Regions from separate parts of the Cellulomonas sp. NPDC058312 genome, predicted to be linked through region 1. Evidence: predicted binding sites of a transcription regulator. Region 1 holds the regulator's gene; the other holds the start of a gene.
The links. The regulator LexA, encoded in region 1, represses DNA repair genes until DNA is damaged. The targets are predictions, from matches to a motif close to TCGAACANNTGTTCGA.
Positions count from the first base shown of each region.

Region 2: the regulator LexA is predicted to act here: its motif matches at 7,787-7,802, upstream of uvrA (excinuclease ABC subunit UvrA).

Region 1 is NZ_JBHVZE010000001.1:887,847-902,888, forward strand. Features, by position in the region: gene ACFVXN_RS03980 (F390 synthetase-related protein) at 1-299, opposite strand, end outside; gene ACFVXN_RS03985 (MBL fold metallo-hydrolase) at 296-1,126, opposite strand; gene ACFVXN_RS03990 (3-oxoacyl-ACP synthase III family protein) at 1,129-2,199, opposite strand; gene lexA (transcriptional repressor LexA) at 2,252-3,010, opposite strand; gene ACFVXN_RS04000 (LysM peptidoglycan-binding domain-containing protein) at 3,326-3,847, shown strand; gene nrdR (transcriptional regulator NrdR) at 4,308-4,811, shown strand; gene ACFVXN_RS04010 (S9 family peptidase) at 4,854-6,881, shown strand; gene ACFVXN_RS04015 (AMP-binding protein) at 6,998-8,707, opposite strand; gene ACFVXN_RS04020 (aldo/keto reductase) at 8,829-9,878, opposite strand; gene serA (phosphoglycerate dehydrogenase) at 9,913-11,109, opposite strand; gene ACFVXN_RS04030 (HelD family protein) at 11,172-13,409, opposite strand; gene ACFVXN_RS04035 (proteasome assembly chaperone family protein) at 13,643-14,578, shown strand; gene ACFVXN_RS04040 (nitrate/nitrite transporter) at 14,676-15,042, shown strand, end outside.
Region 2 is NZ_JBHVZE010000002.1:217,968-233,009, forward strand. Features, by position in the region: gene uvrB (excinuclease ABC subunit UvrB) at 1-370, shown strand, start outside; gene ACFVXN_RS05340 (TerC family protein) at 584-1,624, shown strand; gene ACFVXN_RS05345 (TerC/Alx family metal homeostasis membrane protein) at 1,632-2,669, shown strand; gene ACFVXN_RS05350 (YciI family protein) at 2,683-2,976, opposite strand; gene ACFVXN_RS05355 (acyl-CoA dehydrogenase family protein) at 3,033-4,202, shown strand; gene ACFVXN_RS05360 (DUF4190 domain-containing protein) at 4,287-5,747, opposite strand; gene ACFVXN_RS05365 (glycoside hydrolase family 15 protein) at 5,853-7,679, opposite strand; gene uvrA (excinuclease ABC subunit UvrA) at 7,833-10,697, shown strand; gene ACFVXN_RS05375 (OsmC family protein) at 10,723-11,247, opposite strand; gene uvrC (excinuclease ABC subunit UvrC) at 11,310-13,391, shown strand; gene rapZ (RNase adapter RapZ) at 13,388-14,335, shown strand; gene yvcK (uridine diphosphate-N-acetylglucosamine-binding protein YvcK) at 14,332-15,042, shown strand, end outside.

The sequences.
Region 1 (15,042 bases):
CGCAGGGTGGTGCCGAAGTCGCGACCGCGCTCCGCGGCCCGCGCGGCCGTGACGCACTCCTCGAGACCGACGCCCCGCGTGTTCAGCCCCGCGAACCGCGCCAGCACGTCGGGCTTGTCCAGCACCGGCAGGTCGGCCAGCGTCCGGGGCGCGGTGCCCGCGTACGCGGCGTACCGGTGCGGCGCCCGGGCCAGCACGCCCCGCAGGTGCCGCTCCTGCCAGCGCTCGAGGGCGGCACGGTCGGCGAACCGGCGTCGCCGCGCGTGCGCGTAGTGCCAGAGCACCCGGGCCCGGCTCACCCGCCCAGCACCGCGCGCGCCGCCGCGATCGCGTCCTCGTCGTGGGACGGCAGCACCAGCACCCCGGTGCGCCGGCGGGCCAGGTCGTCGAGCGCGGCCAGCGTCCCGCGGTAGGCCGCCCAGTCGGCGGTGACGGCGCGCGCCACCGGGTGCGGCAGCTCGCCGTGCGTGACGGCGCGGGTGTGCCACGCGGCGTCGCCGACCAGGACGAGGTCGGCGCCGGGTGTCCGGACCACCAGGCCGAGGTGCCCCGCGCTGTGCCCGGGCAGCGGCACGACGAGCAGCCGGCCGTCGCCCAGCAGGTCGCGCGCGCCGGTCAGCGGGTCGAGGTCCGCCGCCGCGGCCGGCGGCAGCGACGCCGGGTCCACCAGCCGGTCCGGCAGGTCGTCGGGGAGCAGGGCCGGCAGGAGGCCGCGCCGCAGCCGGCCGAACCCCCGCACCCGGCGGGCGAGCGCGACCGCGTCCGGGTCGGCGACCACCCGCGCCGCCGGGAAGTCCAGCAGCCCGCCCACGTGGTCCGCGTGCAGGTGCGACAGCACGACGTACCGGACGCCCGCGGGGTCGACGCCCCGCGCCGCGAGCTGGGCGGCCGCAGACGCGTCGGGCTCGACGTGCACCGGCAGCAGGCCGCCGTACACGCGGTCGAGGCCGCGGGCCATCGCCTCGCGGACCCGTGGCGCGTACCCGGTGTCGAACAGCACGACCCCGTCGGGGTGCTCCACGACGACCACGAGGGCGGGGAAGCGGACGGGCGCACGGCCCGCGCCGCGACGGGCGATGCCGGCGGGGTGGGTGGTCCACCCGGCGGTGAGCAGCGAGACGCGCACGGTCAGTACCTCAGGACGATCGCGGACAGGGTGAGCCCGGCACCGGTGCCGAGCAGCAGGGCCGTGTCGCCGCGCCGCAGCCGGCCCGAGGCGACGGCGTGGTGCAGCGCGGTGGGCACGGACGCGGACACCTGGTTGCCGTGGTCCGCCAGCACGTCGACCACGGCGTCCGCGCGGACCCCGGTGCGCTCGCGCAGGTAGCGCAGCCCGACGCCGCTCGCCTGGTGCGGGACCAGGACGTCGACGTCCTGCGGCGTGACGCCGGCGCGGCGCTCGACGTCGCGCAGGAACGCCGGCACGGTCCGGGCCACGTGCCGCAGCAGCACGGCGCCGTCCATCCGGAACAGGTACGCCGACGGGTCCGGGGGCGGGTCCATCGCGTTCCACCGCGTGCCGCCCGCCTCGATCCGGCACGCCCGCCAGGCCTCGGGCCAGGTCGCCGAGCGCGCGGCGAGCACCGCGGAGGACTCGCCCGGCTCCGCGGGCCCCAGGACCACCGCCGCGGCCCCGTCGCCGAACAGGGCGCTGCTCTCCGGCTCGGTGTGGTCCAGGCCGCGGGACGCGAGCTCGGTCGCCACGACGGCCACCCGGCGCCACCGGCCGGTCGCGATGCCCGACGCCGCGATGCCGAACGCGGTCAGGAACCCCACGCAGGACGCGTTCACGTCGAACGCCTCGCACGCGCCGCCGGGCGCCTCCAGGGCCGCGAGCGTGAGCACGGCGGTGGTCGGCATCGGCTGCTCGGGCGCGACCGCGGACACGATCAGGGCGTCCAGGTCCGCGACGTCCAGCCCGGCGGCGGCCAGTGCGGCGGCGACCGCGGACGCCGCCATCCGCGAGGACGTCTCGCCCGGGCCGGCCCACCGGCGGGACGTCACGCCGGACCGGGCGGCGGAGGTGCCGGGCGGGCGGCCGAACCGCTCGTCGAGCTCCGCGGACGAGACCACGACGGCGGGCTCGTGCACGCCGGTGCCCAGCACGCGCACCGGCTGCGGCGGAGCGGCGGGCCCGGACGCGTGGCCGGCGGGCGGGGTCTGGTCGGCGGGGGTCGGCACGTCGGCCCGGTGGGTCATGCGCGCCAGGATGGCACGACCGACGGGCCGCCCCGCACCACGCCGTGGCCGGTCAGAGGCTGCGCAGCACCGAGACGACGCGGCCGAGCACCTGCGCGTGGTCGCCGTCGATGGGGGAGTACGCGGGGTTCTGCGGCATGAGCCAGACGTGGCCGTCCGTGCGGCGGAGCGTCTTGACCGTGGCCTCGCCGTCGAGCATCGCGGCGACGATCTCCCCGTTCTCGGCGACCGGCTGGCGCCGGACGACCACCCAGTCCCCGTCGCAGATGGCCGCGTCGATCATCGAGTCGCCGACGACCTTGAGCAGGAACAGCTCGCCGGATCCCACGAGCTGCCGCGGCAGCGGGAACACGTCCTCCACGAGCTGCTCCGCGAGGATCGGCCCGCCGGCGGCGATCCGGCCGACGACCGGGACGTACGCGGCCTCGGGCGCACCGTCGCGCGCCGCGCTGTCCTCGTCGCCGAGCCCGCCGGCGCCGGTCGCCCGGAGACCGGGCGCGCCCGGCAGGGCGGCGACGCCCCGGGAGTCGTCGGGCTGCACGACCTCGATCGCGCGCGGCCGGTTCGGGTCGCGGCGCAGGTAGCCCTTGCGCTCGAGCGCGGTGAGCTGGTGCTTGACGCTCGACGGGCTGGTCAGCCCGACCGCGTCGCCGATCTCGCGCATGCTCGGCGGGTAGCCGCGGCTCTCCACGGAGGCGCGCACGGTCTCGAGCACGAGCCGCTGGCGCGGCGTGAGGCCGTCGCCCCCGCCGAGCTCCGCGACGCCGCCGTCCTCGGCCGGCGCCGTGGCGCCCGCTGCCTCGCTCGTCATGTCCGCTCCCGTCCTCGCGACGCCGGTGCCCGCCGCACCCGTCCGTCGTGCTCCGCACCCGAGGCGGTCCGTGCTGGTCACGACGCTGCCGGGCGGTCGTGTCAGTGCCTCGTGGTGCGCTTCTCCCGACGTCACGAGAGTAGGGCGCCCGGGCGGGTGGATCAAACACCTGTTCGATCGTGTCTCGACATCCCACCCGGGGTGTGGTTCAGTTTCGTACAGACGTTCGAACGAACAGGTGTTCGACCCGGTGTCGGGCGCGGTGCAGCACAGCAGATCGAGGTCGCGTCGCGGCCCAGGAGGGAAGTGGTGGGGATGAGCGCCATCGCAGCGCAGCCGTGGACCACGGCGAAGCCCGTCGTGCGGACCGCCTCGACGGGGTCGCGGCCGGCGGGATCGCGGCCCGTGGGTTCGTGGTCCGCGTCCGCGTCCGCGTCCGCGGGGCGCTCGGGCGCGCGCCCGGTGCGGCACCTCGTCGTCGTGCCGGACGTGACCTCGCTCCCGGAGCGACCCCGGGCCGTCCGGTCGGCCGCGGTGCCGGTCGCGCCCGCCCCGTTGCGGCTGACCCGCCGGGGGCGGGCGGTGCTCGTGCTGCTCGGGCTGCTGGTGGTCATGGCCGGCGTGCTCGGTGGACAGGCGGTCGCCGACGGCCCGGAGCGCGCGGTCGAGGTCGTCACGCACGCCGTGCAGTCGGGGGAGACGCTGTGGCAGATCGCCGCGGGTGTGACGGCGCCGGGCGAGGACGTCCGGGACGTCGTCGCGGAGCTCCAGGAGCTCAACGGCCTCGCGGACGGGTCGCTCGTCGCGGGTCAGGTGCTGCTCCTCCCGGCCGACTGAGGCGGTTCGAGGGCTCGCGCCCACGCCCAGGTCAGGCACGAGAACGCCGCGGGTGGATTACGTGAGCAGGTGCTTGCGTAATTGCCACGGGCGCCCCTAGGGTGGTGCCACCTCGAACGGCTGGCTGGGGGGCTCGCCGCGAGGGACGCGTCGTCGTCGTGGCTCTCGGGCCCGGCGCAGAGGCGTGCAGCAACCGTCCGGACGAGGCGAGTCGTCCGGACGAGACGGGACGGGGGCGTCCCCACGAGGGTGGCCGCGCACGCGGCCACCCTCGTCGTCGTCCCGGGGTGTCTGGCGCGTCTCGAGGCGTCCGGGGCTCCTGACCAGCGCCTCCGTGCCCGGCCGAACCCGTGTTGCACCGGCTGGCGCACGGGTCCTACGGTGTCCCGGGCGTCCGGACCGGCGCGGCGCAGCCGCCACCCGCCGACCGTGCCGCCCACGCACCGTCAGGAGGCACCCCGTGCACTGCCCGTTCTGCCGTCATGCCGACTCCCGCGTCGTGGACTCCCGCACGTCCGACGACGGGCTGTCGATCCGCCGACGCCGGCAGTGCCCCCAGTGCAACCGCCGGTTCACCACGATCGAGACCGCGAGCCTGTCGGTGGTCAAGCGGTCCGGCGCCACCGAGCCGTTCAGCCGGGAGAAGATCGTCAACGGCGTCCGCAAGGCCTGCCAGGGTCGCCCGGTCAGCGAGGACGACCTCGCGCTGCTCGCCCAGCGCGTCGAGGAGACCCTGCGGGCGAGCGGCAGCGCGGAGCTCGACGGCTCGGAGATCGGGCTGGCCATCCTCGGGCCGCTGCGCGACCTGGACGAGGTCGCGTACCTGCGGTTCGCGAGCGTCTACCAGGCGTTCAGCTCGCTCGACGACTTCGAGGCGGCCATCACGGTCCTGCGCGCCGAGAACGAGGAGGCCGACGCCGCCCGTCGCGCCGCCGCCGAGGCCCCGGCGGTCCCGGGCGCCTGAGGTCGCGCCCCGCGGGCGCGCGCGTCGTACTACGGTCGATGGGTGATCCCCGCTGACCTGTCGCTCCTGCACGCACCCGGCACCCCCGCGCTGGCGCCCGACGGCTCGTTCGTCGTCGTGGCCCGCACCGCGCCCGACCTCGAGTCCGACGAGTACACCGGCCAGCTCTGGCGGGTGCCCACCGACGGCTCCACGCCGCCCGTCCGGCTGACCCGCGGGCACCGGGACACCGACCCGCGTCTGTCGCCCGACGGCCGGTGGGTCGCGTTCCTGCGTGCCGAGCCGAAGGGCCGGCCCCAGCTCCACCTCGTCGAGTCTGCGGGCGGCGAGCCCGTGCGGCTCACCGACGCCCCGCTCGGGGCCGGCCCGGCGCGCTGGTCGCCCGACGGCTCCGCCCTCGCGTTCCTGGCCCGGGTCCCGGAGGAGGGACGGTACGGCGACGACGCGTCCGCCGAGCGCCCCCGCCACATCACGGAGCTGCCCTACCGGGGCGACGGCGTCGGGTTCACGCGGGACAAGCGCCGCCGGCTGTTCGTCGTGGACGTCCCGGCCGACCCGGCCGCGCGCTCGGTCGTGCCCGAGGGCGAGGGCGCCACGCCGATCGCGCGCGAGGTGACCGCGGGCGACGTCGACGTCGAGCAGATCGCCTGGCTCCCGGGAGGCCGGTACGTCCTGGCGGTCGCCGCCCGGCACGCCGCGCGCGACAGCGACCTGCGGGCCGACGCCGCGGTCGTGGACACCGCGCCCGGCGCGAACCACGCCCTGCGTCCGCTGACCGACGCCGACGCGGGCAGCACGCTCGCCGTCGCCGCGGCGCTGCCCACGCGTGACGGGTCCGCCGTCTGGCTGCTCGCCCAGGACATGGGGGAGTCGGGCCGCGACTTCGTCGCCCGGCAGACGGGGCTCTACCGCCTCGCGCTCCGCACCGGGTCGGCGGGTCCCGAGGCCGCTGCGGCACCGGAGCGGCTGACGGACGCGGAGGCGGTCGACCTCGACCCGGGGACGTTCGCCGTCACCGCCGACGGCGTGCTCGTCGGCGTGCAGGAGCGCGGGACCGTCGTGCTCCGCGAGGTCGCGACCGACGGCACCGTCCACGACCTGGTGACCGGTGCGGTCGTCGCGCACGGCGTCGACGCCGCGACCGGCGCCCCGCTGGCTGCCGCGACCGTCGCGGGTCCCACGACCGCCGGCGACGTGCACGTCGTCGACCTCGGCACCGGCGCGACGCGCGTGCTCACCGACTGGTCGGCGCCGCTGCGCGCGACCGGGCGGGTCCGCGAGCCCCGCGAGGTCACGGCGACCGCCCCCGACGGCTACCCGGTGCACGGCTGGGTGGTGACGCCCGACCCGGAGCGGTACCCGGACCCGCACCCGACGCTGCTGATGATCCACGGCGGCCCGTACGCGCAGTACACGGTGGCCCTGTTCGACGAGGTGCAGACGCTCGCCGAGGCCGGCTACGCCGTGGTCTACGGCAACCCGCGCGGCTCCGCCGGCTACGGGTCGGCGCACGGGTCGGCCATCCGGCACGCCTTCGGCACCGTGGACACGGACGACGTGCTCGCGCTGCTCGACGCCGCGCTGGAGGACCCGGCGCTCGACGACGAGCGGGTGGGCGTCCTCGGCGGCTCGTACGGCGGCTACCTGACGGCGTGGCTGACCACCCGGACCGACCGGTTCCGCGGGGCGGTCGTGGAGCGGGGCTTCCTCGACCCGGTGAGCTTCGTCGGGTCGAGCGACATCGGCTGGTTCTTCGGGCTCGAGTACCTGGGGGACGGCGACGACGAGGCGTCCCGGGCGGCCGTCGCCGCGCAGTCGCCGATGGCGCACGTCGCCCGCGTCACCACGCCGACGCTGGTGATCCACTCGGAGCAGGACTGGCGGTGCCCGGTCGAGCAGGGCCAGCGCTGGTTCGTCGAGCTCAAGCGCCGTGGTGTCCCCGCGGAGCTGCTGCTGTTCCCGGGTGAGGGCCACGAGCTCACCCGCTCGGGCCGCCCGCAGCACCGGCTCGTGCGCTTCGAGCACGTCCTGTCCTGGTGGGACCGCATCCTCCCGGTCACCGCGTCCTGACCCACCGCGAGGGCGCAGCCGGCACCGCGAGGGCGCAACGGACGCCACGAGGGCGCAACCCCTGGGTTGCGCCCTCGTGGTGTCGCGTACGCCCTCGCGGCCCGGAGTCTGCCGGGTCAGGAGGGGCGGATCAGGCGGCGGGCCGCCGCCATGAGGTCGTCGCGGACGACCCGGCGCAGGACCTTGCCGATCTGGGAGCGGGGGAGCTCCTTGAGGATGACGATCTCGCGCGGGACGGCGTAGCGGGCGAGCCGCTCGCTGCACCACTCGCGCATCGCGGCGATGTCGACGTGCGCGCCGATCTCGGTGACGATCGCCGCGACGACCTTCTCCCCGAGGTCGCCGCCGGGCAGGCCGACGACCGCGACGTCCCGGACGCCCGGCATGTCCCGGAGCTTGTCCTCGACCTGCGACGGGTAGACCTTGAACCCGCCGGTGACGATCATCTCCTTGATCCGGTCCACCAGGACGACGAACCCGGTCTCGTCGACGCGGACGACGTCGCCGGTGCGCAGCCAGCCGTCCTCGAGCAGCTGCTCGGCGGTCTCCTCGGGCCGGCCCCAGTAGCCCGCGAACACCTGCGGACCGCGGATCAGGAGCTCGCCCTGCTCGCCGGGGGCGACCTCGCGGGTCGGGTCCTCCTGGTCGACCACGCGGATGTCGGTGCTCGGGAACGGCAGCCCGAGCGCGCCGGGGCGCCGGTCCGCGGACAGCGGGCTGCCCAGCGCGACGGGCGAGGTCTCGGTCATGCCGTAGCCCTCGATGACGAGGCCGCCGGTGAGGGTCTCCCAGCGCTGCGCGGTCGCGGGGGACAGCGACATCGCGCCGGAGATCGCGTACCGGAACGAGCTGAGGTCGGCGTGCTTGGCCTCGGCGGCGGCGGCGAGCCGGTCGAGCATCGGCGGGACCGCGGGCAGGAAGGTGCCGGGGCGCCGGCGCTGCGCGGCGAGGACCGCGGCCGGGTCGAACTTCGGGAACGCGACGAGCGTCGCGCCGACCCGGGTCGCGTAGGTCAGGCACAGGGTGAGGCCGAACGCGTGGAAGAACGGCAGCACGCCGTAGATCGTCTCGGTGCCGGGCTCGGCCTGGGTCCACGCCTGGCCCTGCACCGCGTTCGCCACGAGGTTCCGGTGCGTGAGCACGGCGGCCTTCGGCGTGCCGGTGGTGCCGCCGGTGTACTGCAGCAGCGCGACGTCGGAGCTCACCGGCTGCGGGTGGTCGGCGGGCAGCGGGGCGGCGTCGGCCACCAGGCGGTGCCAGACGGGCGTGCCGGCGGGCAGCGGCGAGCGCAGGGCGGCGCGGGTGGCCCGGGCGGACCGCACCGGCAGCCGCAGCGCGAGGCGCTTGACGGCCGGCAGGTCGGCGGACACGTCGACCGCGACGACGGTGCGCACGTCGGTCGTGGCCTGCGACTCGAGCGCGGCGGCGACGGCCTTCTCCCAGACGAGGGCGACCGTCGAGCCGGAGTCCGCGAGCTGGTGGCCGAGCTCGGCGGCGGTGTACGTCGGGTTGTGCTCGACGACGACCGCACCGAGCCGCAGCGCGGCGTAGAACGCCACCATGTGCGAGGTGCAGTTCGGCAGGGCGATGGCGACACGGTCGCCGGCGCGGACCCCGAGGTCGCGCAGCACGGTCGCCCCGCGGGACACGGCGTCGGCCAGCTCGGCGTACGTCGTGGCGGCGCCGAGGAAGTCGACGGCGACCCGGTCCGGCCAGGACGCGGCGGCGCGGTCGAGGGCGGCGGTCAGCGGCTCGTCGGGCACGTCGGCCTCGGCGGGGACGCCGGGGGCGTACGACGCGTGCCAGGGACGAGAGAAGTCGGTCACGGTGTCACCGTAACCTACGGATGCGTAGGTTACGTGTGCGTAGCACGCGTCGGGCGGGGAGGCACGGCAGTCGCCACGGCACGCCGCGCGGGGAGGTGCGCCACGCGGGTCCGGCGCGACCTCACAGGTCGGAGGACCGCGACCCCCACAAGTTGATCCCGCCGTCGACGGCGTGCCGGTCGATCTCCGCGAGCTCCGCGTCGGTCAGCGGGGCGGCCCGGACCGCCGCGAGGTTCTCCTCGAGCTGCGCGGCGGTCCGCGCGCCGAGCGCCACCGACGTCACCCGCGGGTCGCGCAGCACCCAGGAGATCGCGAGCTGAGCGAGCGTCTGCCCGCGCCCGTCGGCGACCTCGGCGAGCGCCCGCACCCGCGCGAGGTTCTCCTCGCTCAGGTACTCCGGCCGCAGCGGACCTCCCTGCGCGGCCCGCGAGTCCGCGGGGACGCCGTCGAGGTACTTGCGGGTCAGCAGCCCCTGGGCGAGCGGCGAGAACGCGACCACGCCCATCCCGGCCTCGCCGGCGACGTCGAGCAGGCTGCGGCCGCCCGCGTCGGCGTCCGGCTGCTCCACCCAGCGGTTCAGCATCGAGTACGAGGGCTGGTGCAGGGTCAGCGGCAGGCCCATCGACGCGGCGACGGCCAGCGCCTCGCGCGTCCGGGACGCCGAGTACGACGAGATGCCCGCGTACCGCGCACGCCCGGACTCGACGGCGGTCCGCAGCGCGCCGATCGTCTCCTCCAGCGGCGTGCTCGGGTCGAACCGGTGGCTGTAGAACACGTCGACGTGGTCGACGCCGAGCCGGCGCAGCGACTGGTCGAGCGACGCGAGCAGGTACTTGCGCGACCCGAACTCGCCGTAGGGGCCGGGCCACTGCCGGTAGCCGGCCTTCGTCGCGATCAGGAGCTCGTCGCGGTAGGGCGCCAGGTCGGTGGCCAGCAGCCGGCCGACGCTCTCCTCGGCCGCACCCGGGGGCGGGCCGTAGTTGTTCGCGAGGTCCAGGTGCACGACGCCGAGGTCGACGGCGCGCAGCACGAGGGCGCGCTGGTCGGCGAACGGCGTGGCGTCGCCGAAGTTCTGCCACAGGCCCAGCGTGGCCGCGGGCAGGTCCAGCCCGGAGCGGCCCGCGCGGCGCAGGGGGAGTCGGTCGTGGCGGTCGGGGTCGGCGAGGTGCACGACCCCGACCGTACCGGCCGGACGACCGCAGGGGTCAGGACACCACGCGCAGGCGGATCGTCTCCGGGCGGGCGCGCAGCGCCTCGACGACCTCGCGCTCGACGGCGACGGCGTCGGTCACCACGTAGCCGACCTCGCCGCGGGTCGCGAGCAGCTGGCCCTCGATGTTCGCGCCGTGCTCGGCGAGCGTGGCGTTGACCGCGGCGAGCACGCCGGGGACGTTGCGGTGCAGGTACGCGAGCCGGTGCACGCCCTCGCGGCGCTCGAGCGTGAGGTTCGGCAGGTTGACGCTGAGCATCGTGGTGCCGGTGGCGAGGTAGTCGCGCAGCTTGTTCGACACGAACTGCCCGATGGCCTCCTGCGCCTCCTCCGTCGACCCGCCGGTGTGGGGCGTGAGGATGACGTTCGGCAGCCCGCGTAGCTCGGAGTCGAACGGGTCGCCCTTGCGCTTGGGCTCGACGGGGAACACGTCCACCGCGGCGCCGGCCACGTGGCCCGCGAGCACCGCGTCGCGCAGGGCCGCGTAGTCCACGACGAACCCGCGGGACAGGTTGAGGAAGATCGCGCCCTCGCGCATCCGGGCGAACTGCTTGGCGCCGAACAGGCCGGCGTTGCCGCTGCGGCCGTCGACGTGCAGCGTCACGATGTCCGCGACGTCGAGCAGCTCGTCCAGGGTCTCCGCACGGCGCGCGTTGCCGAGCGCCAGCTTCTCGGCGGTGTCGTAGAACACCACGGACATGCCGAGGTTCTCCGCGAGCACCGACAGCTGGGTGCCGATGTTGCCGTACCCGACGATGCCGAGCGTGCGACCGCGGACCTCGTGGGCGCCGTCGGCGGACTTGTTCCACACGCCGTCGTGCATCGACCGGTCGAGCACGGTGAGCCGGCGGGTCAGTGCGATGATGTCGGCCAGCGCGATCTCCACCACCGAGCGGGTGTTCGAGAACGGCGCGTTGAACACCGCGACGCCCCGGGACGCCGCCGCGTGCAGGTCCACCTGGTTGGTGCCGATGCAGTACGCGCCGATCGCGACCAGGTCGGTGGCGGCGTCGAGCACCGCCTCGGTGACCTGGGTCTTGGAGCGGATGCCCAGCAGGTGCACCCCCTGGAGGGCCTCGGCGAGCTCGGACTCGTCGAGCGCGCCGGAGCGCGTGACGACCTCGTAGCCGGCCGCCTCCAGGATGGAGCGGGCCTGAGGATGCAGGTTCTCGAGCAGCAGGGCGCGTAGCACGCCCCTATGGTGCGCCGGAACCGCCCGGGCTCCAAGCCGGTCCCGGTCCTCGGACACCCGGGTCAGGCGTCGCCGTCCCAGCCGGCGGGCAGGGGCCGGGCGTGCACGACGTGCAGCGCCTGCGTCGGCCGGGTCATCGCGACGTACAGGTCGCCGGCGCCGCCCTTGAGGACGTCCGCGGGCTCGACCAGGACCACCGCGTCGAACTCCAGGCCCTTGCTCTGCGTCGGCGTCATGAGCGTCAGCGGGGCGTCGAGGTCCGGCAGGCCGGTCCGGGTCGACCCGGCGCCCGGCAGCACCGCGGCCAGCGTCGGGAGCAGCTCCGGCGGGGCGATGACCGCCACCCGGCCCGCGCCGCTCGCGTCCCGGACCGCCGCGAGGGCCTCGGCCGCGTGCCGGGCCGTGGCCGCGGGGGCGTCCGCGGCGTCCACGTGCTCGGTGCGCAGGGCGTCCTCGACGTCGCGGGCGGACGTGGTCGGCGTCAGGGGCAGGCCCGCGGCGCGCCCGACCCGCTCCGCGGTCCGTGCGACGGACGCGGGCGTCCGGTAGTTGACCGTCAGCTCCGCGAGCCGCCAGCCGCCCTGCAGGAACCGGTCGAACGTCGTCGCCCAGCGCCGGGTCCCCGCCGTCGTCGACGTCTGCGCGACGTCGCCCACCACGGTCAGCGACCGCGTCGGCACGCGGCGCAGCACCATCCGCCACGCCATCGGCGACAGCTCCTGGGCCTCGTCGACCACCACGTGCCCGTAGGTCCAGGTCCGGTCGGCCGCGGCGCGCTCCGCCGTGGTCAGCGCGGGCCCGGTCGAGGCGAACCGGTCGGCCAGCAGCTCGGCGGACACCAGCCCGCCGCCCGACTGCTCGAGCACCTGGCGGGCGTAGTCGACCTCGGCGGTGCGCTGCGCGGCGTCCTGCTTCGCCTGCGCGCGCGCGGCCTGGTCGTCCTCGCCCAGCAGCTCCGCGGCCTCGTCCAGCAGCGGCACGTCGGCCTCGGTCCACGGCGCGTCCGCGGCCCGCAGCAGCGCGGCGCGCTCGTGCGCCGAGAGCTCCGGCGCCGCGGCGTCCAGGCGGGCGGGCCGCGACAGCAGGCCCGAGATCAGGCCCTGCGGGGTCAGCGGCATCCACGCGAGGTTGAGCGCGATCCGGATCTCGCGGGTGGTCCGCAGCTCCTCGATGATCTCGCCGCGCTCGTCGGGCGCGACCGACCAGCCGAGCTGGTCGACGTACTGCTGCGCGAGCCGGCCGAGCATGTCCCGGACGAACGTGACGCGGGCCTGGTTGTGCGGGCGGTGGCCGCGGCGGGCGTGCGCGATCGCGGACCGCACGTCGTTCGGGCGCACGACGATCGTGTGCCCGTCGATCTTCACGGTCGTCGGCTGCTCCGGGGCGCGCTGCCGCTGCCGCACGGCGCGCTCGACGATCCGCTTCCACACCGTGCGGCCCTTGATCTCCGCGACCGCGTCGGGCTCGGTGCCCGTCGCGACCAGGCCCGGGAACAGCTCGCCGACCGTGGTCGACACGACGCCTGTCTCACCCAGGGAGGGCAGCACCTGGTCGATGTACCGCAGGAACGTGCGGCTCGGCCCGAGCAGCAGGACGCCCGAGCGCTCCAGCACGCGCCGGTGGTTGTACAGGAGGTAGGCGGCGCGGTGCAGCGCGACGGCCGTCTTGCCGGTGCCCGGACCGCCCTGGACCACGAGGGCCCCGGCGAGGTCCGCGCGGATGATCGCGTCCTGCTCCGCCTGGATGGTCGCGACGATGTCACCCATCCGGCCGGTGCGCCGGGCCGCCAGCGCCGCGAGCAGCGCACCCTCGCCGGACAGGGCGCCCAGCCGGTCGGCGGCCTCGGGGTCGGCGAGCACGTCGAGGTCGAGCACCTCGTCCTCGAGCCCGGTGACGCGACGGCCCCGGGTCACCAGGTGCCGGCGCTGCACGACGCCGTCGGGGTGGGCCGCGGTCGCCCGGTAGAACGCCTGCGCCGCGGGTGCGCGCCAGTCGGTGAGGATCGACGCGTGCTCGTCGTCGTTCAGGCCGATGCGGCCGATGTAGCGACGGCCCTCGTCCAGCAGGTCCAGCCGGCCGAACGCCAGCCGGTCCTCGACGGCCTCGAGCCGGGCCAGGCGGTCCTCGTACAGCGTCGCGAACGCGTCGCGCTCCGACCGGTTCTGCGGCGAGCCCGACGGCCCGACCCGGCGGACCTCCGCCAGACGCTCCCGGGTCCCCGCCCGCAGCTCGTCGAGCCGGGCGTACAGCCGGTCCACGACCTCCTGCTCGGCCGCCAGCTGAGCCTCGATCCCCGTCACGCGTGCTCCCCGTCGGTCGTCCCCGCGGCGCCCCGCGCCGCACCAGCCCGCGCGTCGACCAGGTGGTCACCCGGCGCGAGCGGCCAACCATCATCCCCCATCCGCGGGGCGTCGTGCCACGCCCCGTCGGCCACCGGGACCCGGGGCCGGGAACACCGGGGCGACGGGAGGTGTTCTTGCTGGCGGAACGCCGTCCGGCACGGGCGGCGAGCACGTCGTCACGAGGAGGACCCATGCTCGATCCGAGCGAGATCTACGACGTCGACCCGGCGGTCGCCGCCGAGGTCGAGGCACGGACCGCGGGTGGCAGCGGGCCGGTGCTGGTGCACGCGGTGCGCGGGTTCGTCGACGCCGGCGGAGCCGGGCGCCTGGCGAGCGAGCACCTGACCGAGCAGCTCGGCGGCGAGCGGCTCGCGACGTTCGACGTCGACCAGCTGCTCGACTACCGGTCCCGGCGCCCGACCGTGACCTTCGAGTCCGACCACTGGGGCGAGTACGACGAGCCGGTCCTCGCGATCGACCTCGTGCGCGACACCGCCGGGGTGCCGTTCCTGCTGCTGCACGGCGTCGAGCCCGACGTCCAGTGGGAGCGGTTCGCGGCCGCGGTGCGCCAGATCGTCGAGCGGTTCGACGTGCCGCTGACGGTCGGCATGCACGGCATCCCCATGGGCATCCCGCACACCCGCCCGCTGTCGGTGACCGCCCACGCCAACCGGCCCGAGCTGGTGGCGGACTACACGTCCTGGTTCGGCAGCGTGCAGGTCCCCGCGGACGCCGGGTCGCTGCTGGAGATCCGGCTCGGCCAGTCCGGGCACGACGCGATGGGCTTCGCCGTCCACGTCCCGCACTACCTCGCGCAGTCGCCGTACCCGCAGGCCAGCATCACCGGCCTGGAGCACGTGCAGCGCGCCGCGGGCCTCGAGCTCGACCTCGGGGCGCTCACCGCCGCCGCGGAGGAGACGCTCCTCGAGGTGACCCGGCAGGTCGACGACTCGCCCGAGGTCGCGACCGTCGTGCAGGCCCTCGAGCAGCAGTACGACGCGTTCAGCCGGAACATCGGGCGCCCGAGCCTGCTCGCCGAGACCGCGGACATCCCGACGGCCGACGAGCTGGGCGAGGAGTTCGAGCGGTTCCTCGCCGAGCAGCGCGGGGACGCCGGCGGGGCCTGACCCCCGCACGCCGTCCGTCGACGGGGCGGCGCCGGGTCGTGGGTAGGTGCCCCCACCCGGCGCCGCCCCGTCGTGCGGCACGGCAGAATGTCTGCACGTGACCACCGACCGCCGCGCCCTGCTCGTCTGGGGCGTCGGCGTCGCCGCCTACGTCGTCGCGATCCTCAACCGGTCGTCGTTCGGCGTCGCGACCCTCGAGGTCTCCGCGCTGTTCGGGGTGTCGTCCGCGGCGCTCGCGGCCGTCGCCGTCGCCCAGCTCGTCGTCTACGCGCTCCTCCAGGTGCCCGTCGGGGTGCTGCTGGACCGGTACGGCCCGCGCGTGCTGATCGCCACCGGCGCCGCCGTGATGGCGCTCGGGCAGCTCGTGCTCGCGCTCGCCCCGTCCGCGGTCTGGGTGCTGGCGGGCAGGGTGCTGGTCGGCGCCGGCGACGCCCTGACGTTCGTCTCCGCGGTGCGCCTCGTCC
Region 2 (15,042 bases), on a different contig from region 1:
CCGGGAGAAGCAGGTCGCGTACAACACCGAGCGCGGTATCGACCCGCAGCCGCTGCGCAAGAAGATCGGCGACATCACCGACCTGCTGGCCCGCGAGGACGCCGACACCGCCGAGCTGCTCGGCGGCAACGGCCGGCAGTCGAGCCGCGGCAAGGCACCCGTCCCGGGCCTGGGCTCGAAGGGCCCGGCGACCGCCCGGACCAAGCTGGTCGGCGCGGCCGCGGGCGAGCTCGCGGAGCTGATCCAGGAGCTCAGCGACCAGATGCACGCCGCCGCGGGGGAGCTCCAGTTCGAACTCGCCGCCCGGCTCCGCGACGAGATCTCGGGCCTGAAGAAGGAGCTGCGGCAGATGCAGGCCGCGACCGCCTGACCGGCCCGGCACCGGTGGGCGAGCGCCGGTCAGCACCTCTGGGACTCATGTCCTATAGTTGCGCTCGCAGTGGAGGGGAGTATCCCGACACGACGCCCCCCGTCAACACGGTCGCCGACGCAGTCGACCCGGGAGCGTCGGCCCGGTCGTCCGGGTGGGAGAGACCTCCGGTTCTCAGTCGTCTTCATTTTCGCCTGTACCGGAGGAACACCTATGTCCGTCGACCTGTGGGTCTGGATCGCGACAGCCGTCGCGATCATCGGGATGATCGTCTTCGACTTCTTCGCGCACGTCCGCACCCCGCACGCCCCGTCGTTCCGGGAGGCCGCGACCTGGTCGGCGGTCTACATCGTGCTCGCGATCGTCTTCGGCATCGGGCTCGGCATGGTCTGGGGCTGGGACCACGGCACCGAGTACTTCGCGGGGTACGTGACGGAGAAGAGCCTGTCCGTCGACAACCTCTTCGTCTTCCTCATCATCATGACGAAGTTCGCGGTCCCCCGGGAGTTCCAGCAGAAGGTGCTGCTGGTCGGCGTCGTCATCGCGCTGGTGCTGCGCACCGTCTTCATCCTCGCGGGCGCCGCGGCGATCGAGCGCTGGTCCTGGGTCTTCTACATCTTCGGCGCGTTCCTGGTCTACACCGGCATCAAGCTCGCCCGGGAGAAGCACCAGGCCGACGAGGTCCAGCACGCCGACGAGAAGAAGGACGGCCTGGCCGTCCGGCTGCTGAAGAAGGCCGTCCCGACGGTCGAGGAGTACCACGGCGACCGCCTCACCACGAAGATCGACGGCAAGCGGTTCATCACCCCGATGCTCGTCGTCATGGTCGCGATCGGCGCCACGGACATCCTGTTCGCGCTCGACTCGATCCCCGCGATCTACGGCCTCACGCAGGAGCCGTACATCGTCTTCACCGCGAACGCGTTCGCCCTGCTCGGCCTGCGGCAGCTCTACTTCCTGATCGGCGGCCTGCTGGAGCGCCTGGTGTACCTCAACAAGGGCCTGGCCTTCATCCTCGCGTTCATCGGCATCAAGCTCGTGCTGCACGCGATGCACGAGAACGAGCTCCCGTTCATCAACGGCGGCGAGCACATCGAGTGGGCGCCCGAGATTCCCACCTGGCTCTCGCTCCTCGTGATCCTGGGTACCCTGACCGTGGCGACTGTCGCGAGCCTCGCGAAGACGCGCCGCGACAGCGATGCCGCTCCCGCCGTGACCGCGACCGAGGAGCCGGCAGGCACCAAGGAGCACTGACCCGCACGTGGACGTCTCACCCCTCGTCTGGTGCGTGTCGCTCGGCCTCGCCGCCGCCGTCCTGATCGTGGACGTCGCGGTGGTGGGCCGGCGACCGCACATCCCCTCGACCTCGGAGTGCCTGCGGTACCTCGGGGTCTACATCGGGCTGGCGGTGGCGTTCGCCGTCGTCGTCTGGGCGGTGTGGGGGGCCGACCCCGCGGGGGAGTTCGTCGCGGGGTGGCTCACCGAGTACTCGCTGTCGGTCGACAACCTGTTCGTGTTCCTGCTCATCATGAGCCGGTTCGCGGTGCCGCGGCAGTACCAGCAGACGGCCCTGCTGATCGGGATCATCCTGGCGCTGGTGTTCCGCGGGGCGTTCATCGCCGCGGGCGCCGCGGTGATCGCGAGCTTCAGCTGGGTGTTCTACCTGTTCGGCGCGTTCCTGGTGTGGACGGCCGTGAAGGTCGCGCGCGAGGGCGTCGGCGAGGACGAGGAGTCCGGCGAGGACTACCGCCCGCCGGCCCTCGTGCGCGTCGTCCAGCGGTTCCTGCCGACGACGGACGGCTACCACGGCGTCCGCCTCACCGCGCAGGTCGACGGCCGCCGGCACGTCACGCCGATGCTGCTCGTGCTCGTGGCCATCGGGGCGACGGACCTGCTGTTCGCGTTCGACTCGATCCCCGCGGTGTTCGGCCTCACGCAGGAGCCGTACCTGGTCCTGATGGCGAACGTGTTCGCGCTGATGGGCCTGCGGCAGCTGTACTTCCTGCTCGGCGGCCTGCTGACCCGGCTGCGCTACCTCAACATCGGGCTCGGCGTGCTGCTCGGGTTCATCGGCGTGAAGCTCGTGCTCCAGGCCCTGCACGAGAACACGCTGCCGTTCCTCAACGGCGGCGAGTCCGTCGAGTGGGCGCCGGAGCTGCCGTCGTGGGTCTCGCTCGCGGTGATCGTGGTGACGCTGGGCGTCACGGCGGTGACCAGCATCGCGGCGTCCCGCCGGGACGAGCGACGGGCGCCGGCCGAGGCCGGGCGCGCCGACGAGGTCGACGCCCGCCGCCCCTGAGGGCTCGGGCCCGTCAGCCCGCGGTACCGGCCCAGGGGCCGATGACGAGCGTCCACGGCCGCACCTCGACGTCGGCGATCACGCCGGCGCGCGCGAACGGGTCGTCCGCGAGCAGCGCGTCGAGGGTGCCCCGGTCCGGGACGTCGAACACCAGCAGGGCGCCGGGTGCCCCGTCGGCGAACGGGCCCGACCCCAGCAGGAGGCCGCGCGCGGCGACCCCGGTGAGGTAGTCGCGGTGCTCGGGGCGGACCTCGGCCTGGAGGTCGGCGCGCTGGTCGTAGGTGTACCGGACGGCGTAGGTGGGCATGCGCGCCATCATGCCGGACGACGCGCGCTGGCCGGGTGCGGTGGGAGAGTGGCCGCATGACCGTCACGTCCTCCCGCCGCACGCTGCTGACCGACGAGGTGCTCGCCCGGATCGCCGAGCGCGCCCCCGTCCACGACCGCGAGAACACGTTCCCGCACGAGGACCTCGCGGACCTGCGGGCGCTCGGCTACCTGACGGCGTTCGTCCCGGAGCGTCTCGGCGGTGCGGGCCTGTCGCTGGAGGAGGTCGCCCGCGAGCAGGTCCGGCTCGCAGGCGCGGCCCCGGCCACCGCGCTGGCGGTGAACATGCACCTCGTCGTGACCGGCATGGCCGCGGTGCTCGCCGCCCGCGGCGACGACTCGCTGGAGACGGTGCTCCGGGACGCGACCGCGGGCGAGGTGTACGCGTTCGGCAACTCGGAGGCCGGCAACGACCTGGTGATGTTCGGTTCGCGGACCCGCGCCGAGCGGCAGGACGACGGCGGCTACCGGTTCTACGGGACGAAGATCTTCACCTCGCTGTCGCCGGTGTGGACGCGCCTGGCGACGTTCGGGCTCGACGCGGACCACCCCGACGGACCGCGGCTGGTGCACGCCGTGGTGGCGCGGTCGGACGGCGGCGCGACGTCGAAGGACGACTGGGACACCCTCGGCATGCGCGCCACGCAGAGCTGCACCACCGTGCTCGACGGCGCGTACGCCCCCGCCGACCGGGTGGTCCGCGCGCTGCCGCCCGGCCCGAGCGCGGACCCGTACGTGTTCGCGCTGTTCGCGGTGTTCGAGGTGCTGCTCGCCGCGGTCTACACGGGCATCGGCCGGCGCGCGCTGGAGCTCGCGGTCGCGGCGGTGCACCGGCGGACGTCCCTGAAGCACGACGGCCGGCCCTACGCGCAGGACCCGGACATCCGCTGGCGGGTGGCGTCCGCGGCGATCGCGCAGGACGGCATCGAGCCGCAGGTGTGGTCGTTGGCCCGGGACGTGGACGAGCAGGCCGACCACGGCGCGCGCTGGTTCAGCCTGCTCGTCGGGCTCAAGGTGCGCGCCACCGAGACGGCGCGGGACGTCGTCGACAAGGCCGTGCGGGCGTCCGGCGGCGGGACCTACTTCGCGGGGAACGAGCTCGGCCGGCTGTACCGCGACGTGCTCGCCGGGATGTTCCACCCGTCCGACGACGAGTCCGCGCACGGGACCGTCGCGACCGCGTGGCTGGGACCGCTCGCCGACTGACCGGCGCGTCCGGCATGACGCAGGCCCCGGGACGGTGCGTCCCGGGGCCTGCGTCGTGGCGTGCTGCGGTGCCGTGCTCGGGGATCAGCCCGCCGCGGCGAGCTCCTCCTCGCAGCTGGCCGTGAACTCGACCCGGTTGCCGCAGGTGCTGCCGAAGTCCTCGTAGGCCGAGCCGGCCGGGGACTCCCAGTACAGGTTGTCGCAGGCGAGGCCGTCGCCGGCGGCGCAGGCGTCCCACATCACGTCCAGCTCGGGGTCGGTGCCGTAGCCGTCGCCCGTCGCGGTGCCGGAGTCCTCGGTGCCCGGGTCCTCGGTCGCCGGGTCCTCGGTGAGGCCCGAGTCGCAGTACGTCGTGCCGTCCGAGGTGCCGGCGCAGGTGCGGCCGAACTCCTCGTACTCGGAGCCGCCGGGGGCGGAGGAGTACAGCTCGTCGCACGCCGCGCCGTCGCCGCCCTCGCAGGCGTCCCACAGCGTGTCCAGCTCGGCGTTGTCGCCGTACGTGAAGCCGTCCTCGAGGCCGGTGCAGGACACGGTCCCGTCGGTGCGGCCACCGCAGGTCAGGCCGAACTCCTCCTCGTCGGAACCGACGTCCGAGGTGCGGTACAGGTCGTCGCACGCCGCCATGTCGCCCGACGCGCAGCTGTCGCGCAGGTCGTCGATGCGGTCGTTCGCCGCCGAGATGCCGAGGATGATCGCGACCGTGAGCCCGATGGTGGCGAGGATCGCCAGGCCGCCGAGCACGATGCCCGCGATCGCGAAGCCCCTGCCCTGGGTGCCGTTCTGCTTGGTGCGGCGCAGGCCGAGGACGCCCAGGACGATCGGGATCAGACCCATGCCGAGGATGCCGGTGACGAGCGCCGCGATCGACACCCCGTCCGTGGTCGACGCGGGCGGCGGGCCGGGGTACTGGCCGGGGGAGTACGGGGCGGCGCCGTAGGGCGTGCCGGGAGGCGGGTAGCCGCCGCCCTGGCCGTAGCCGCCGGGCTGGGGGCTGCCGGGCTGGGACGTGCCGGGCTGCGGGTAGCCCTGCGGGCCGGTGCCGGCGGACGCGTCCGCCGCGGGGGCGCCGTACGGGCTGCTCGCGGGCTGGTCGGCGTCGGAGGCGGCGGGCGTGGCGCCCGGGGCGGGCTGCGGCGCCCACGGCTGGCCGGCGGCGGGCTGGCCCGGCGCGGGCTGCGGCGCCCACGGCTGGCCCGGACCGGGCTGACCCGAGGAGGACGGCGCGGGCTCGCCGGGGCTCGGCCAACCGGCGGAGCCCGTGGGCTGGCCGGGGCTCGGGTACCCCGCGGTGGGGTACGCCTGCGTCGGGGTGTCGCCCGTGCGCGGGAACGCCTGCGTGGGGGCGTCCTGCGTCGGGTACGCCTCGGTCGGCGTGGTGCTCGAGGGCACCTCGTAGCCGGAGGGCGCGGGGCCGCCGGCGCCGGTGGCCTCGTACCCGGAGGGCGCCGGGGCGGCGGGCGGCTCGGTGCCCTGGTCCGGGGCGGGCCGCGCGGCGCCGTCCGGCTCCTGGCCGGGCTCCGGCGTGGCGGTGCCGTCGTTCGACATGGATGTCCCTTCGCGTGATGTGCAGATCCTGTGCGTCACTATGGCAGAAGCGGTCAACGCCGGACGGATGCGTCCATACCGGTCAGGGCCGTCCGGGGCGCCGCGTCACCCGTCCGTGGCGGCGTCGTGGCTCTGCACCGCCCGCACCAGCGCGAGGTGGGACAGCGCCTGCGGCAGGTTGCCGACCATCTGCCGGGTCGTCGGGTCGTACTCCTCCGCGAGCAGGCCGACGTCGGTGGCCAGTCCGGTGAGCACGTCCAGCACCTGCGTGGACCCCGCGACGTCCCCCTGCCGCGCGAGCGCGTCGGCCAGCCACCCGGTGCAGGCGAGGAACGGGTGCTCCGTGCCGCGCAGCCCGTCGTCGGTGCGGTCCGTCCGGTAGCGCAGCAGCAGACCGGGGGCGACCTCGAGCTCCGCGCGCACCGCCGCCACGGTGCTGACGAGCCGCGGGTCGTCGGCCGGCAGGAACCCGACCAGCACCAGCTGCAGCAGCGACGCGTCCGTGTGCGTGGCGCCGTAGTGCTGCACGAACGTGCCCCGGTCGGCGTCCCAGCCGTGCGCCAGGACGTCGGCGTGCACGGCGTCCCGCTCCGCGCGCCAGCGCTCGACGGGGCCGGGCAGCCCGTGCTCCTCGACGGCGCGCACCGCGCGGTCGAACGCGACCCAGGCCATCACCTTCGAGTGCGTGAAGTGCCGGGGCTCGCCGCGGACCTCCCAGATGCCGCTGTCGGGGCTGCGCCAGGTCCGGCAGAGGTGGTCGACGAGGTGCCGCTGCAACGACCACGAGTCGGCGCCCTCGGCGACGCCCGCGGCCCGGGCGAGGTGCAGGGCGGCCATCACCTCCCCGAGCACGTCGTTCTGCACCTGGCCGACCGCCGCGTTGCCGACCCGCACCGGCCGCGAGCCCGCGTACCCGGGCAGGTGGTCGAGGGTGCGCTCGGGCAGGTCCCGGCTGCCGTCGACGCCGTACATGATCTGGATGTCCGCGGGGTCGCCCGCGACCGCGCGCAGCAGCCACTGCCGCCACGCCTGCGCCTCGTCGCGGTAGCCGTGCTCGAGCAGCGCCTCGAGCGTCATGGCCGCGTCGCGCAGCCAGCAGTACCGGTAGTCCCAGTTCCGCTCGCCGCCCGGGTCCTCGGGCAGGGAGGTGGTGGCCGCCGCGACGATCCCGCCGGTCTGCTCGTCGGTGAGCAGCCGCAGCACCAGCAGCGACCGCACCACCGCGTCGCGGTACGTGCCCGTGTACCGGGACGCGCGTGCCCACCGGCCCCAGCGCTCCTCGGTGGCCTCGATCCGGTGCGCGCCCCGCGGCGCCCGCGGCACCGGCTGCCAGGACGGCACCCAGGTCTGGGCCAGCTCGACGGACCCGCCCTCGTCCAGCGTGAAGGCGTCGGTGTGCGCGCGACCGTGCGGGCGGGGCAGCCGGTCGCCGCGCAGCACGACGCTGTCCGGGCCCGCCACGGCGCGGATGACCTCGACGCCGTCGGGGTCCCGCACCCGGTGCACCCACGGCTCGACCCGGCCGTACCCGAACCGGACCACCCACTCGTGCCGGACGCGCACGGTGCCGCGGGTCGCGGTCACCCGGCGGACCAGGTCGCAGCGGTCGTCGCCCAGCGGCATCGCGTCGAGCAGCACCGCCGTGCCCGTGGGCGTCTCCACCGTCGTCTCGAGCACGAACGAGTCGCCGAGGTACCGGCGCGTCACGCGGGTCGCGTCCTCGACCGCCAGCAGCCAGCGGCCGTGCTCCGGGCGCCCGAGCAGCGCGGCGAAGCACGCGGGGGAGTCGAACCGCGACGGGCAGAGCCAGTCCACCGACCCGGCGCGGGACACGAGCGCGGCGGTGCGGCCGTCACCCAGGACGGCGTAGTCGCCGATGGGGGTGGGCGCCGGGCCGGCTCCCGTCGTGGGCGGGGGCGTGGGCTGCGTCACGGACGGCGGGGACGCGGACGGTGCGGTCACCGCCTCATCATGCGGTGACCAGCCGTGCCGCCGCATGGGCGACCTCTCGTGCGCGTCCGCCGGGCGGTGCGCACCGTTCGAACACATGTGCGCCTGTCGGTGGTCGGCCGTAGCATGGCGCGCGTGAACGATCGACTGGTGGTCCAGGGGGCCCGCGAGCACAACCTGCGCAACGTCGACCTGGATCTGCCCCGGGACAGGCTCATCGTCTTCACGGGGTTGTCCGGGTCCGGCAAGTCGTCGCTGGCCTTCGACACGATCTTCGCGGAGGGGCAGCGGCGGTACGTCGAGTCGCTGTCCGCGTACGCGCGGCAGTTCCTCGGCCAGATGGACAAGCCCGACGTCGACTTCATCGAGGGCCTGTCGCCCGCGGTGTCGATCGACCAGAAGTCGACCAACCGCAACCCGCGGTCGACGGTCGGCACCATCACCGAGGTCTACGACTACCTGCGCCTGCTGTTCGCCCGCGCGGGGACGCAGCACTGCCCGGTGTGCGGTGAGCGCGTGACCGCGCAGACGCCGCAGCAGATCGTCGACCGGCTGCTCGAGCTGCCCGAGGGCACCCGGTACCAGGTGCTCGCGCCGGTGGTCCGCGGCCGCAAGGGCGAGTACGCCGACCTGTTCAAGGAGCTCCAGGCCAAGGGCTTCGCCCGTGCCCGCGTGGACGGCGAGGTCGTCCAGCTGGCCGAGCCGCCGACGCTCGAGAAGAAGCTCAAGCACGACATCGAGGTCGTCGTCGACCGCCTGGTCGCCCGCGAGGGCGTGCAGCGCCGGCTGACCGACTCCGTGGAGACCGCGCTCGGGCTCGCCGGCGGCCTGCTCGTGGTCGAGATGGTCGACGCCGACGCGGACGACCCGGAGCGCGAGCGCCGGTTCTCCGAGAACCGCGCGTGCCCGAACGACCACCAGCTCACGCTGGAGGAGATCGAGCCCCGGACGTTCTCGTTCAACGCCCCGTACGGCGCCTGCCCCGAGTGCACGGGGCTCGGCTCGCGCCTCGAGGTCGACCCCGAGCTGATCGTCCCCGACGAGGACCTGTCGCTGCGCGACGGGGCCGTGGCGCCGTGGGCCCAGATCTCCTCGGAGTACTTCGAGCGGGTGCTCACCGCGCTGGCCGACGACCTCGGCTTCTCGATGGACGTGCCGTGGCGCGCCCTGCCGGAGCGGGCGAAGCTCGCCGTGCTGCACGGCGAGAACCACAAGGTGCACGTCAAGTACAAGAACCGCTGGGGCCGTGAGCGGCAGTACTCCACCGGGTTCGAGGGCGTCATCACGTTCCTCGAGCGCCGCCACGCGGAGACCGACTCCGAGTGGAGCAAGGAGAAGTACGAGGCCTTCATGCGCGAGGTGCCGTGCCCCGTGTGCGAGGGCACCCGCCTCAAGCCCGAGGTGCTGGCCGTGCTGGTCGGCGGCAAGTCCATCGCCGACGTCTGCGCGCTGCCGATCCGCGAGGCCCGCGACTTCCTCGACACGCTCGAGCTCGGCGTGCGCGAGCGGCAGATCGCGGAGCAGGTGCTCAAGGAGATCCAGGCCCGCCTCGGCTTCCTGCTCGACGTCGGCCTCGACTACCTGTCGCTGATGCGGGCCGCCGGCACGCTGTCCGGCGGCGAGGCCCAGCGCATCCGGCTCGCCACGCAGATCGGCTCCGGCCTGGTCGGCGTGCTCTACGTGCTGGACGAGCCGAGCATCGGCCTGCACCAGCGCGACAACCGCCGCCTCATCGACACGCTCACCCGGCTGCGGGACCTCGGCAACACGCTGATCGTCGTCGAGCACGACGAGGACACCATCCGCACCGCGGACTGGATCGTCGACGTGGGCCCGGGCGCCGGCGAGCACGGCGGGCGGGTCGTGCACTCCGGCGACCTGCAGGGCCTGCTCGACTCCCGCGAGTCCGTGACGGGCGCGTACCTGTCGGGGCGTCGGCAGATCCCGATGCCCGCGAAGCGCCGCAAGGTCGACAAGAAGCGCCAGGTCACCGTGCACGGCGCCCGCGAGCACAACCTGCAGAACGTGGACGTCTCGTTCCCGCTCGGCACGTTCACCGCGGTCACCGGCGTCTCCGGCTCCGGCAAGTCCACGCTGGTGAACTCAATCCTCTACACCGTGATGGCCAACGAGCTGAACGGCGCCCGCCGCGTGGCCGGCCGGCACAAGCGGATCACCGGCCTCGACCAGCTCGACAAGGTCGTGCACGTCGACCAGGGCCCGATCGGCCGCACCCCGCGGTCCAACCCCGCGACGTACACGGGCGTGTGGGACCGGATCCGCAAGCTGTTCGCGGAGACCACCGAGGCCAAGGTCCGCGGCTACACCGCCGGGCGGTTCTCGTTCAACGTCAAGGGCGGACGCTGCGAGGCGTGCTCGGGCGACGGCACCCTGAAGATCGAGATGAACTTCCTGCCGGACGTCTACGTCCCCTGCGAGGTCTGCCACGGCGCGCGCTACAACCGCGAGACGCTCGAGGTGCACTTCAAGGGCAAGACCGTCGCCGAGGTGCTGGACATGCCGATCGAGGAGGCCGCGGAGTTCTTCGCCGCGGTGCCCGCCATCGCCCGGCACCTGACCACGCTCGTCGACGTCGGCCTCGGGTACGTGCGGCTCGGCCAGCCGGCGCCGACCCTGTCCGGCGGCGAGGCGCAGCGCGTCAAGCTCGCGACCGAGCTGCAGCGCCGCTCCACCGGGCGCACGGTCTACGTGCTGGACGAGCCGACCACCGGGCTGCACTTCGAGGACATCCGCAAGCTCCTCGGCGTGCTCCAGGGCCTGGTCGACAAGGGCAACAGCGTCATCGTCATCGAGCACAACCTCGACGTCATCAAGAACGCCGACTGGGTCATCGACATGGGGCCCGAGGGCGGCTCCGGTGGCGGCACGGTCGTCGCGCAGGGCACGCCGGAGCAGATCGCGCGGGTCGCGGCCAGCCACACCGGCACGTTCCTCGCCGAGGTGCTCGACGACCCCGCCCAGGAGCGCGTGAGCGCCTGACCCCGCGTCGGTCGGCGGGCCGGCGTCAGGCCGGGTCGGCGCCCGCGGTCTCCAGGACCGCGGGCGCCGGCTCGGTCAGCACCGGGAACGTCACCGACCGCGCGATGAAGCAGTGCTCGTGCGCCCGGCGGTGCAGGTCCGCGAGCTGGGCGTCCAGCCCGGCTCCGCCCGGTGCCCCCGGGACGGACGCCCCGGCCCGCACCGTCACCGCGGGTCGCAGGATCACCTCGGTGAACTGCCCGTGCCCCGCCGCCTCGACCCGCATGGTCCCGGTGGCCCGGTCGGCGTAGCCGACGACGACGACGCCCGACGTGGCGGCGAAGTGGAGGAACCAGAGCATGTGGCACTCGGACAGCGACGCGACGAGCAGCTCCTCGGGGTTGTGCCGCGTCGGGTCGCCGCGGAACGCCGGGTCCGCGGACCCGAGGACCGTCGGCTTCCCGGCCACGCGGATCTCGTGGTCGCGCCCGTACGTCGCGTACCCCGTGGTGCCGGAGTCGCCGGCCCCGGTCCAGACGACGTCGGCGGCGTACTGGTGCAGGAGTCCCATCGGCCCACGGTACCGACGTCCCGCGCGCGTCGGGGCGGCGGGCCCGAACTACGGTGGTGCGCATGGCTGACCCCGCGACCTACCGCCCGGCGCCGGGGGAGATCCCGGACCAGCCCGGCGTGTACCGGTTCCGCGACGAGCACGGCCGGGTCATCTACGTCGGCAAGGCCAAGAGCCTGCGCCAGCGCCTCAGCTCGTACTTCCAGGACGTCGGCGGGCTGCACCCGCGCACCCACCAGATGGTCACCACGGCCGCGTCCGTGCAGTGGACCGTCGTGGGCACCGAGGTCGAGGCGCTGTCCCTCGAGTACTCCTGGATCAAGGAGTTCGACCCCCGGTTCAACGTCAAGTACCGCGACGACAAGTCGTACCCGTACCTCGCGGTGACGCTGGCGGACAAGGTGCCGCGCGTCCAGGTGATGCGCGGCGCCAAGCGGCCCGGCACCCGGTACTTCGGCCCGTACGCGCACGCGTGGGCGATCCGCGAGACCGTCGACCTGCTGCTGCGGGTGTTCCCGGTCCGGACCTGCTCGGCGGGCGTGTTCAAGCGCGCGCGGCAGCAGGGCCGCCCGTGCCTGCTCGGGTACATCGACAAGTGCTCCGCGCCGTGCACCGGGAAGATCTCGGAGGAGGACCACCACGTCCTCGCCGAGGAGTTCTGCGACTTCATGGCGGGGGACACCGCGCGGTTCACCAAGCGGCTCACCGCCCGGATGAAGGAGGCCGCGGCCGACCTCGACTTCGAGCGCGCCGCCCGGCTCCGCGACGACATCGCCGCGCTCCAGCGCGCCACCGAGAAGAACGCCGTCGTGCTGTCCGACGGCACCGACGCGGACATCTTCGCGCTGGCCGGCGACGAGCTGGAGGCCGCGGTCCAGGTGTTCCACGTCCGCGACGGCCGGATCCGCGGCCAGCGCGGCTGGGTGGTCGAGAAGGTCGAGGACGTCACCGACGCCGAGCTCGTCCAGCACCTGCTCCAGCAGGTCTACGGCGACGCGCCCGCGGGCGACGGCGCGACCGCCGGGTCCGTGCCCCGCGAGGTGCTGGTGCCGGTGCTGCCGCCCGACGTCGACCAGGTGCAGACCTGGCTGACGGGGCTGCGCGGCAGCCGCGTGCAGGTCCGGGTCCCGCAGCGTGGCGAGAAGCACGAGCTCGCCGCGACGGTGCTGAAGAACGCCGAGCACGCCCTGGTCCTGCACCGCACCCGCCGGGCCGGCGACCTCACCACCCGCAGCCTGGCGCTCCAGGAGATCCAGGAGGCCCTGGGCCTCGAGACCGCGCCGCTGCGCATCGAGTGCTACGACGTCTCGCACAACCAGGGCACCTTCCAGGTCGCGTCGATGGTCGTGTTCGAGGACGGGCTGGCCCGCAAGAGCGAGTACCGCCGGTTCAGCATCCGCGGGCCCGAGGGCACGGGTGCGCGCGACGACACCGCGGCGATGCACGAGGTCATCACCCGCCGGTTCCGCCGCTACCTCGCGGAGCGCGAGCAGGCCGGGGACCTCGAGATCGGCCTCGGCGAGGACCAGGTCGCCGCGGCGCTGGCCGACACCGACGCCGGTCCCGTGCGGTCCGGGCCGGTCGACGAGACCACCGGCAAGCCGCAGCGGTTCGCCTACCCGCCGAACCTGGTCGTGGTCGACGGCGGACCCCCGCAGGTCGCCGCCGCCGCGGCCGCGCTCGCCGAGCTCGGGATCGACGACGTCGCGCTCTGCGGCCTGGCCAAGCGCCTCGAGGAGGTGTGGCTGCCGGGGGAGGACTACCCGGTGATCCTGCAGCGCTCCTCCGAGGGCCTGTACCTGCTCCAGCGCGTCCGCGACGAGGCGCACCGGTTCGCGATCACCGCCCACCGCAAGCAGCGCAGCAAGGGCATGACGGTCTCCGTGCTCGACGGGGTGCCCGGGCTCGGACCCGCGCGGTCGGCTGCCCTGCTCAAGCACTTCGGCTCGGTGAAGCGGCTCCGGGCCGCCACGGTCGAGGAGATCGCGTCGGTGCCCGGGATGGGCGAGCGGACCGCCGCGGCCGTCGTCGCCGCGCTGGCCGGGGAGTCGGCCGCGCCGGCGGGGGAGTCGGCCGCGCCGGCGGGGGCCGCGCCCGCGCCGGTCACGCCGGGTGCCGGTCCGGCTGGCATGCTGGGGTCATGAGCGACGAGATCTCGCCGATCACGGTCCCCCAGGGCATCCCGGCGATCGAGGCGGCCACCGAGGCGCCCCACCTCCAGCAGCCCCACGTCCTGATCATCACCGGCATGTCCGGGGCGGGCCGCACCCGCGCGGGTGCCGTGCTCGAGGACATGGGCTGGTACGTCGTCGACAACCTGCCCGCGCAGATGCTCACGCACCTCGTCGGCATGCTCACCCACGGCGGCCCGCCCAGCGCGGACCTGCGGATCGCCGCGGTCGTCGACGTGCGCGGTCGGGAGTTCTTCGCGGACCTGCTGGCGGTGCTGGCCCAGCTGCGCGAGTCCGGCGTCGACTACCGGATCCTGTTCCTCGACGCCTCCGACGAGGTCCTGGTCCGCCGCTACGAGCAGGTCCGGCGCCCGCACCCGCTGCAGGGCGAGGGGCGGATCCTCGACGGCATCTCCGCCGAGCGCGCGCTGCTGTCGGACATCCGGGAGCGCGCCGACGTGCTGATCGACTCCTCGGAGACGAACGTGCACGAGCTCGGGCGGATCGTCCGGGCCGCGGTGTCCACCTCCGAGCAGGAGGACGTGCTGCGGGTCAACGTCATCTCGTTCGGCTTCAAGTACGGCATCCCGCTCGACGCGGACCACGTCGTCGACGTCCGGTTCCTCGCGAACCCGTACTGGATCACCGAGCTGCGGCACATGTCCGGCCGGGACGCGCCCGTGCGCGACTACGTGCTCGGGCTGCCCGGCGCGCTGGAGTTCGTCGACCGGTACGTGGACGCCCTGGAGCCGGTCCTCGCGGGCTACCTCGCGGAGGAGAAGCGCTACGTGACCGTCGCGGTGGGCTGCACCGGCGGCAAGCACCGGTCCGTCGCGATCAGCGAGGCGATCGCCGAGCGGCTGCGCGCCCGTGGCCAGCGCGTCACCGTCGCGGCCCGGGACCTCGGCAAGGAATGACCGGGACGGGCGACCACCGGCCCGCGTTCGTCGCCCTCGGCGGGGGCCACGGCCTGTCCGGGACCCTGGCCGCGCTCCGGCGCGTCACCGACCGGCTGACCGCCGTGGTGACGGTCGCGGACGACGGCGGCTCCTCGGGCCGGCTGCGCGACGAGCTGGGCGTGCTGCCGCCGGGCGACCTGCGGATGGCCCTGTCCGCGCTCTGCGACGACTCCGACTGGGGCCGGACCTGGCGGGACGTGCTGCAGCACCGGTTCACCTCGGCCGGCGACCTCGACCAGCACGCCGTGGGCAACCTGCTGATCGTCGCGCTGTGGGAGCTGCTGGGCGACACCGTCGACGGCCTAGACTGGGTGGGCCGGCTGCTCGGCGCCCGGGGTCGGGTGCTGCCGATGGCGGCGGTCCCGCTGGCCATCGAGGCCGACGTCGTGCGCGCCGACGGGTCCACCGGCGTCGTGCGCGGTCAGAGCCAGGTGGCCGTGGCGCGCGACCGGATCGTCGCCGTCCGGCTGGTGCCCGAGCGCCCGCCGGCGCTGCCCGAGTCGGTCGCCGCGGTCGAGGCCGCGGACTGGGTCGTCCTCGGTCCCGGCTCCTGGTACACCTCCGTGATCCCGCACCTGCTGGTGCCCGACCTCGCGGCGGCGCTGCACCGGACCGCCGCCCGGCGGATCCTCGTGCTCAACCTCGACGCGGACGCCGAGACCGCG